Regions from separate parts of the Epibacterium sp. HA2-3 genome, predicted to be linked through region 1. Evidence: riboswitches for the same ligand, from Rfam matches in the RefSeq annotation. Region 1 holds a riboswitch; the other holds the start of a gene.
The links. A riboswitch is a leader RNA that binds a small molecule or an ion and turns the genes downstream of it on or off. The one in region 1 is predicted to bind cobalamin.
Positions count from the first base shown of each region.

Region 2: it holds a riboswitch for cobalamin, as region 1 does, so the genes downstream of both, ACZ1HH_RS10265 (DUF1636 family protein) here and ACZ1HH_RS13960 ((2Fe-2S) ferredoxin domain-containing protein) in region 1, are expected to answer to the same signal.

Region 1 covers NZ_CM172490.1:2,975,135-2,979,640, reverse strand. The annotation lists gene ACZ1HH_RS13975 (ABC transporter ATP-binding protein) at 1-179, opposite strand, end outside; gene ACZ1HH_RS13970 (FecCD family ABC transporter permease) at 169-1,158, opposite strand; gene ACZ1HH_RS13965 (ABC transporter substrate-binding protein) at 1,177-2,109, opposite strand; gene ACZ1HH_RS13960 ((2Fe-2S) ferredoxin domain-containing protein) at 2,096-2,815, opposite strand; cobalamin riboswitch at 2,904-3,118, opposite strand; gene ACZ1HH_RS13955 (SDR family oxidoreductase) at 3,220-4,113, shown strand; gene ACZ1HH_RS13950 (MerR family transcriptional regulator) at 4,123-4,506, opposite strand, start outside.
Region 2 covers NZ_CM172490.1:2,186,578-2,191,083, reverse strand. The annotation lists gene cobW (cobalamin biosynthesis protein CobW) at 1-944, opposite strand, end outside; gene ACZ1HH_RS10265 (DUF1636 family protein) at 964-1,467, opposite strand; cobalamin riboswitch at 1,566-1,804, opposite strand; gene cobO (cob(I)yrinic acid a,c-diamide adenosyltransferase) at 1,829-2,515, shown strand; gene glpD (glycerol-3-phosphate dehydrogenase) at 2,630-4,210, opposite strand; gene ACZ1HH_RS10250 (DeoR/GlpR family DNA-binding transcription regulator) at 4,203-4,506, opposite strand, start outside.

The DNA of each region.
Region 1 (4,506 bases):
GATTGCGGCGCGATCGCGCGATAGAGGACACGAAGAAGCGTCGTCTTGCCAGCACCGTTTGGACCAAGAAGACCGTGAAATCGCCCACGCTCCACACAAAGCGAGAGGTTGCGAACATAGGGGAGCCCACCAACTGCCACGGAGAGATCCTGGATTTCGAGAATGGGATCATCGGGCATGGGCCATCCCCCGCAGGATATAGATGAACGGCGGCGCCGCCAGGAGCGCCAGCAACACGCCAAGCGGCAATTCCTCTGGCGCCAGTACGACCCGACACGCCAGATCGACAAGAATCAGTGTGATCGCCCCGAGGATGGCCGCCTGTGGGATCAGGACACGGTGGCGGGCGCCGACCAACAGGCGCGCCATATGGGGCAGGATCAGCCCCACAAAACCAACGATCCCCGCGATCGAAACGGCCACCCCGGTCAGCGCGATTGTGACAAAGAACACCAGCAGTCGCATACGCCCGACATTGACGCCCAGTGATTGCGCGCGCTCATCCCCGAGCAAAGTTGCATCCAGCTTGGACGACGCGCGCAACGCCAACACCAGCGACAAAGCGAGGATGGTGCCCAGAAGTGGTAGCTCCTCCCAATCGGTTCCCGCCGCCGTTCCCATCAACCACCCCATCGCATTGCGGGTGGCATGCGGATCACCAACATAGAGGAAGAACGCCGTAAGCGCCTGGAACATAAGGGATACCGCAACACCGGCGAGGATAACCACCAAAGGATCGAGCGCACGCCCTCGCCGGTGCGAGAGCGAGAGCGTCATCAGGAAAGCAGCTGCCGCACCAAGAAAGGCGATCAGAGGGAGACCAAGTGTTTCCGTCATCTGCGACGGAAACCAGATGATCGCCCCAACGGCCGCCGCCGAGGCTCCTGAGGACACTCCCATCAGATAAGGATCAGCCATCGGGTTGCGCAGCGCGGTCTGCATCAAGAGACCAGCCAGCGTCAAACCTGCGCCGATCATTCCCACCGCCAGCACACGTGGAATGCGCCATTGCCATACGATCATCGACAGCCCACGCGGTGCATCATCGTCATGCATGAGGATCGCTAGCCGATCACCCCAGCTGATGTCAGCAGTGCCCCAGAGCACCCCTGCGGCCATCGCAAGCAACAACGCCAGACCAGAGGCTGGCAGCAACATGGGCGATCCGCGACGCATTTACGGCAGCTTTGCAAGTTGATTGTTCACCGTCTCCACGCCATCGGCAAAGCGCATCCCCAACAGCGTTTCCGAGAAGGGGACGGTTACAAAACGCCCCTCTTTGACCGCGCGCAACGCGCTCAATACTGGGTCCGCTTCCATGTGCGCGCGTTTTTCTGCGGCGGTCGACCAATCCGCCTCGATCAACAGGATCACATCCGGGTCTGCGGCAACCACATGCTCCCAAGAGAGATCGACCCAAGTGCCGGGCACATCGCTGCTGATGCTCTGAAGCCCCGTGAGCGACGCCAGCAGCGCAGGCCCGCCACAACACCCGATGGAGAAAGGCGTCTCTGCCCCGCTATCATAGATGAAGGCAGTCTGCCCCGCCCCGGACGGCGCTGCTTTGACAGAGTCCAACCGCTGTTGAAGGGTATCGATCAATGCGTTCGCACGGTCTTCCACGTTGAATATTTTTCCAACATTTTCAATATCTTCAAAGATCGGGGCAACGGTCAAGGGCACGTCCTGAGGGTGTTTGTCCTTGCAGGAGGCATCCACAAGATAGGTGCTGATCCCGAGGTCGTGCCATTTCTCGACGGCACCGAGATTGTCCTCGGAAAACGCCGATCCAAAACCGGCAAACAAAAAGTCCGGTTCCTGCGCCAAGACGACCTCGGCGGCTGGGTATTTTTCAGCCAGAACCGGCACGCTCTCGTAGGCGTCGTTCCATTGCGCGGGAATCGCGTCGTCAATGTACGCGGTTCCAACCATCGCATCCTGCAGGCCCAGCGCCAGCATCACTTCGGTGGCCTGCTGGTTGAGCGTGATCGCGCGGCTCGGCGTTTTATCGAACACTTGAGAGACGCCGCAGCTTTGGATGGTGACGGCATCGGCATGCGCTGCAGATGCCATGAGGCCGAGCAATGGCAAAAGGTTACGCAGTTTCATGGGAGACTCCCGTTTGATGGAAAATGAGATGTTCAAGCCGACCACCCTGCACAAGGACGGTTTTGACAAAACGCTGGATCTCCGAGAGATCCGCAACCCGATACCAATCCCCGCGCGGATAATGCACGATCACCGGCCCCGCATTGCAGGGAAAGACGCAGCCCGTTGTGGTGACCAGACAGCTGTCCCCAAGCCCCGCGCGCCGGATTTCCGACTTGAGATGATCCGCAAGGTTCGGTGCGTCTTTGAGGTGGCAACGCGGACCGGTACAGACCAGGAGATGGTGCTGATGCGATGGGGGCAGATCCCAGCCTTTGCCGATCTCGCCTCTGGGCCGATCCACGACCCGCTGCAACGAGACCTCTGCGCTGGCAACCGCCCGGATCACGTCGTCGTCATGCTCGGGACTGCTCGCGAAGAAAACTTCGGGAGGAACGCCACTTTGCTGCGCGCACCATGCCCCCGCCGCACCCGGTAGCCAGTTTTCCAGGGATTGCGAAAACGGAAGGCCCACAGGACGCAGGTCGATTCGGCGCGCACCACGCGCCCTGAGTGTGTCCAGCGCTTGCCATAGCCCGACCCCGTCTGCCTCCAGCCGAATGGCCATCGCAGGTTTGGGCGCAAGCTCTTCGAGCCGTCTCGAAAGCGCCGCAAACCTCTTTGTGCTGACGTAATTGGCTGAAATCAGATAGAGATAAACGTGCATCCCAACCTCCGACCAAGAGGCGTGCAAGTGTGACTCATCAGAGTTTTGACATCTGGCATCGCGTCCTCCGCGGGCCCACCGCCCGCTTGGTTAAAAAGTCGCGATGGCAGGTCTCCTGACTTGCGGGTTATTGCGCGTCCGTCCCTTCCCGATCCATGAGGATCAGTGGTCTGTGACGGGGCGCTCGCCGCTTACAGTTGCGGGGGCAGTTTCGGATTTGGCGCCCTTTGGCTCCTCCGCACCGAATTCCCTTTTCATCCCACCGGCCTTAGGCGTCGGGGAACCATCGCCCCTCTCATGCGGCAGTCTTGTCGCCTGTGTCAAGCGACGGCTGCACATGATCGCAGCTGGCCGTCTGCAGCAGGTGCTTGCATCTGCCCGCATCCGCCCGCATGTTCTGCCATATGACCCAAGACACCACCCGTAAAACGCTGCTTTGCTTTGGCTTTGGCTACACGGCCCGCGCGCTGGCAAAGATCCTGCCACGCGACGCGTGGCGCATCATCGGAACAACCCGGGATCGCTGCGAGGACCAATCCGAGAGTGGGGTGGAATTGATGACATGGCCCGGACAAGATGTGCCGCTTCGGGATGTAACGCATATTCTGCTCTCCATCAGTCCTTCAGAAGACGGCGATCCCGTCCTGAATGCGCTTGGCGCCGAGATTGCTGCGCTGCCGTCGTTGGAGTGGATCGGCTATCTGTCGACAACTGCCGTATATGGTGATCACGATGGCGGCTGGGTTGACGAGATGACTCCCGCAACCCCGTCGAGCCAGCGCGGAAACTGGCGCGTCCGCGCCGAAGAGGAGTGGAGCAGCCTCGCAGGACTGCCCCTGCATATCTTTCGCCTTGCCGGGATCTATGGCCCGGGTCGTGGACCCTTTGCCAAGCTGATGGCGGGCAAGGCGCGCCGTATCGTCAAACCCGGTCAGGTGTTTTCGCGCGCCCATGTGGAGGACATCGCGCAGGTTCTCAAAGCATCGATCCAGGCGCCAAATCCAGGCGCGATCTACAATGTCTGCGACGACGAACCCGCTCCACCGCAGGATGTTCTGGGCTACGCTGCAGAGCTCTTGGGCCTGCCGATCCCATCCGAGGTTCCCTTTGACGAAGCCGGGATGAGCCCGATGGCGCGCAGTTTTTACGGTGAAAACAAACGTGTGCGCAACGCGCGGATCAAGGACGAGCTCGGGGTGGAATTGCGCTACCCGGATTATCGAAGCGGATTGCAGGCGGTCTTTTCAGCGGAGGACATGGAGAAATTTGTCCCGCCTGCGGATCCACCCGGCGTGTAAACAACACCTTCAATCATGGTCGCCCAAGCACAAGCTATGGTCCCCCAAGGCGCTCAGGACTTGGCACTGACCACCATTGCCACCTTGGCACAGGGTGGTGATCCGCTCCAATTCGGCCTCGAGACGGCGTAAGCGCGCGATCCGCGCCCTCACCTTTTCAAGCTGCGACTGCGCGATGCGATCGGCAGCTCTGCAATCCTGGCCCAGCTGCCCGTTGAGCCCCATCAAATCCCTGATTTCTTCCAATGTAAAACCGAGATCGCGGGCATGTTTGATAAAGCCAAGCCGCTCCAGCCCCGCCTGATCGTAGCGCCTTTGATTGCCGGCATTTCTACTGACATGGTCGATCAAACCGATCTCTTCGTAATAGCGAATGGTCGGAACCTTGACCCC
Region 2 (4,506 bases), 790 kb from region 1:
CAGGGTTGGTCGTATTGCGCGCGCAGACGTTCGCCCACTGCTTGTACCAGCATTCGCATCGGTTTTCCTTCCACGGCCACATAGCCCTTCACCCGCAGGATGTTGCGGCTGCGGGCCATCTCGATGATCCGTTTTTGCAGGTCTTCGGGGTCGGATACTTCGCCCATTTCGACCACGATCGATTCAAAATCGTCATGTTCGTGATCGTGATGTCCGTCGTGATGGCTCGGGCGGGCATCAAGGTCGTCTTCGGCTGCAGCTTCCAGTCCGAGGATCACGCGCGGATCGATCACGCCTTCGGTCATCGGCAGAATCGGCAGTTTGCGCGGGGCCTCAGATTCGATGATCGCGCGGGCTTTGTCGACACCGGCCTCACCGGCGAGATCGGCCTTGGACAACAGCACAATATCGGCGCAGGCGATCTGATCTTCAAAGACTTCGGAGAGCGGGGTTTCGTGATCGAGGCTCTCGTCTGCCTCGCGCTGGGCCTGCACGGCGTCCAGATCTGGGGCAAACTGGCCCTTGGCGACGGCCTCGGCATCAGCCAGAGCGATCACACCGTCAACGGTGATGCGCGAGCGGATCGCGGGCCAATCAAAGGCCTTGAGCAGCGGTTTGGGCAGCGCCAGGCCAGAGGTCTCGATAACGATGTGTTCGGGCGGTTCGGGCAGCGCCATCAGGCTCTCGATGGTGGGGATGAAATCATCTGCCACGGTGCAGCAGATGCAGCCGTTTGCGAGCTCCATGATGTTCTCTGCGGGGCAGTTGTCATCCGCGCAGGATTTCAGGATGTCGCCATCTACTCCGGCGGTGCCAAATTCGTTCACCACCACAGCGAGGCGCTTGCCCTGCGGGTTCTGCATCAGGTGACGGATCAATGTGGTTTTGCCCGCGCCCAGAAAACCGGTGATGACGGTGACGGGGATCTTGTTCAATGAGGTCATGTGAGATCGGCCTTTCGGATCAATCCTTTGCGCTTTGCAACGCAGGTGTGTCTGGGGTGTCTTCGGTCTGAGCGCCGGGGGCTTGTGTCGGCGTGAGCGCAACACTTGGCATGGAGACGGGCGGGATGCGGGCGATGGATTGCTTGCGAAACACCACGGGGCGCTCGCGCCAGGGCACGAACCCATCCTCGGTCGAGGCATAGGCGGCCGCGCCGGCAAGGATCTCGTCGAGATGCGCGTCGGGGTCGAGATCGCCGTAGATATAGCCCCAGCGCGCAGGGCCGCCCGATAGATGCAGCGTGCAGGACCGCTTGCAGGCCGAGAGACATTCCACCCCACGGACGGTGACGCCTTCGGGCAGGGCGCTGCCTGCCAGCCGGTCCGCCAGAATACGTCCCGGGCGCGGAGCCTCGGGGTCGCTGCCTTCTGGGCGGCAGGTGGTGCAGACGGTCAGAACGACCGGCTCCGGACCTTGATCCTCTGGGCTTTGATCGTCCGGGCTCTGATTGGGGATCTCTCCCATGCGGCCTTTTCTCCTCCTCTGGGGCGAAGCGGGGCAGGCCAGATGGGGGCGCGCGCAAGTGCTGGCAGGCCCTCAACCGGTCGCGGCACACCCCGTCCGCCGGTTCTCACGCGTTGGCAGGTCTCCCGGCTTGCGGATAGATCGGCCCCGAGTGGGGCGCGAACGGTCTCCCTGCCTTCCCGGCCTGCCCACAAGGGGCGCGCCAGTGGCGGTGGAAGACCTCTCCGGTCACGGTCGCGGGGGCGGCTGTGTTTGGAGCAAGGATGATCCCGGCCCGACACATTCCCTCTTCGCCCAAAGGCTGTCACCTTCGGGAACCAACGAAATTTCCTTGCGCCATGGGGCATGTCTTTGTCAAGAGATGGGCAAACCCTGGGTCAGACCCGCAAGGAGCAAGACAGTGAGCGACCAGACATCCCAAAAGTCCGAAACCGGCATCTCAGAAGAAGAAGCGGCACGCCATGCCTCGAAGATGGCCAAAAAGAAGGCCGCGCGGGACCGGATGATGAAGACGAAAGATGGCGAAAAAGGTCTGATTATTGTTCACACCGGCCCGGGCAAAGGCAAATCCTCTTCGGGATTCGGTATGATCATGCGCTGTATCGCCCATGGCATGCCCTCGGCGGTGGTGCAGTTCATCAAGGGGGCCTGGCAGACCGGCGAACGGACGCTGATCGAGGAAAACTTCTCGGATCTCTGTCAGTTTTACGCAATGGGCGAGGGGTTCACCTGGGAGACGCAGGACAAGGCCCGGGATATCGCCGCTGCGCGCGCGGGCTGGGAAAAGGCCAAGGAGATGATCCTTGATGAGAAGAACACGATGGTTCTGCTCGATGAGATCAACATTGCGCTGCGCTATGAGTATCTTGACCTTGAGGAGGTTCTTGAGTTCCTCGTCGAGCACAAACCGGCGATGACGCATGTGGTGCTCACCGGGCGCAACGCCAAGGAAGAATTGATCGAGATTGCGGATCTGGTCACAGAGATGACTCAGGTGAAGCATCCCTTCCGTGCCGGGATCAAGGCGCAGAAGGGCGTGGAATTCTAAACCCCAAACGCAGGGCGCGGGGTGGGGATGCGAGTCGCTGCCTCGCGCTCCGGGATATTTCTTGTTAGAAGAAGAGGGGCCGCGGGCCCCTCATTTTTGTTTTCCGTTGAGCTTTTAGCCGGTGATGCGCGCCTCGATGTAGCGGTTGACGGCACCGCGAGCGTCTGCATCAAGACGCAGGCCGAGTTTGGTTCGGCGCCAGAGGTAGTCCTCTCCGGAGCGCACCCATTCGTTTTGAATGGTCCAGTCCAATTCGCGCGCGGTGATGGTCGCGCCAAAATCCTCCCCGAGATCCGACGGGGTGGTCGCATCGCCCAGAACATCCCAAGCCTCTGTGCCATAGGCGCGGATCAGGCGGCGCACGGCATAGGGGGTGAGGAATGGATAGTCCTGCGCGAGTTTGGCACCCAGTTCCGTCACGCCCTCGACGGGGAAGTCGCCACCGGGCAGAGCGACACCGGCCGTCCATTTCTCAGGCAGCTCTGGAAAGACTTCGTTGATCTTCTCGAGCGCGGCTTCGGCGAGTTTGCGATAGGTGGTGATCTTGCCGCCAAAGACGTTGAGCAAAGGGGCTTGGGCGGTGTCGAGTGTCAGCACATATTCACGCGTCGCTGCCGACGCCGAGCTGGCGCCATCGTCATAGAGCGGGCGCACGCCCGAGTAGGTCCAGACGATCTGCTCGCGCGTGACGGGGCGCTCGAAGTAGTTCGAGGCAAAGCGCACCAGATAATCCTGCTCTTCCTCGGTGCAGACGGGTTTTGTTTCGGGATCTGGGTGATCTGCATCCGTGGTGCCGATGAGGGTGAAGTCTTCCTCGTAGGGGATGGCAAAGATGATGCGCCCATCCTGACCCTGGAAGAAATAGCAGCGCCCATGATCATATAGCTTGGGCACGACGATATGGCTGCCGCGCACGAGGCGTACGTTTTCGCGGCTGTTCTGGCCCAGCTTCTGGCGCAGCACATCTGCAACCCATGGGCCACCGGCATTGACGAGCATCTTGGCGCGGCGCGTTTCTTCCTCACCGGTGGCAAGATCCCTGAGGCGGATCTCCCAGTGATCGGCGTGGCGGGTGGCGTTGATGACTTCGGTGCGGGTCAGGATCTCTGTGCCGCGGCTTTCGGCGTCGCGCGCATTGAGCACCACGAGGCGGGCGTCCTCGACCCAGCAGTCGGAATATTCAAAGGCCTTTTTGAATTTGGATTGCAGAGGCTTGCCTGCCTCGTCACGGGTCAGATCCACCGTCGTGGTGCCGGGCAGGATGCCGCGTTTGCCAAGCGTATCGTACATGAAAAGGCCCAGCCGGATCAGCCACGCAGGGCGGCGGCCTTTCATCCATGGCATGAAGGTGGTGAGCAGTTTGGAGGTTGGTGTGGTGTTGTCGAACCGCATGTCTTTGTGAAAGGGCAGCACAAAACGCATTGGCCAGGAGATATGCGGCATCGCACGCAGCAGTACCTCACGTTCGATCAGGGCTTCCTGGACGAGGCGGAACTCGAAATATTCAAGATAGCGCAGCCCGCCGTGAAAGAGCTTGGTCGAGGCCGAGGATGTCGCGGACGCGAGATCGTTCTTTTCCGCGAGGGTCACGGAAAGCCCACGGCCTGCTGCGTCGCGCGCGATGCCACAGCCATTGATGCCGCCGCCAATGATGAAGAGATCGGTGATCTCGGTGCTTTGCGAGGAATCAGTCATTTGCGCTGCTTTCGTTTTCTGCGCCGCCGTCTGCGATGAGGATTCGTGTGCCAGCGGCCTCTGCGGCCTCGGCAAATTCCGCGGGAACGGGGCGGTCGGTGATGACAAGGTCCAGCTCGGCCAGCGCGCAGATGCGCACTGGGGCAGAGCGGTCGAATTTGCTGCCGTCGCACATCAGGATGCGCGTGCGGGCGTTTTTGAGGATCGCGCGGGCGACGGATACTTCGCGCGCGTCGTGGTCGAGGATGGCACCGTCGGCGTCCATGGCAGAGGCGCCGATCACGGCGTAATCGACC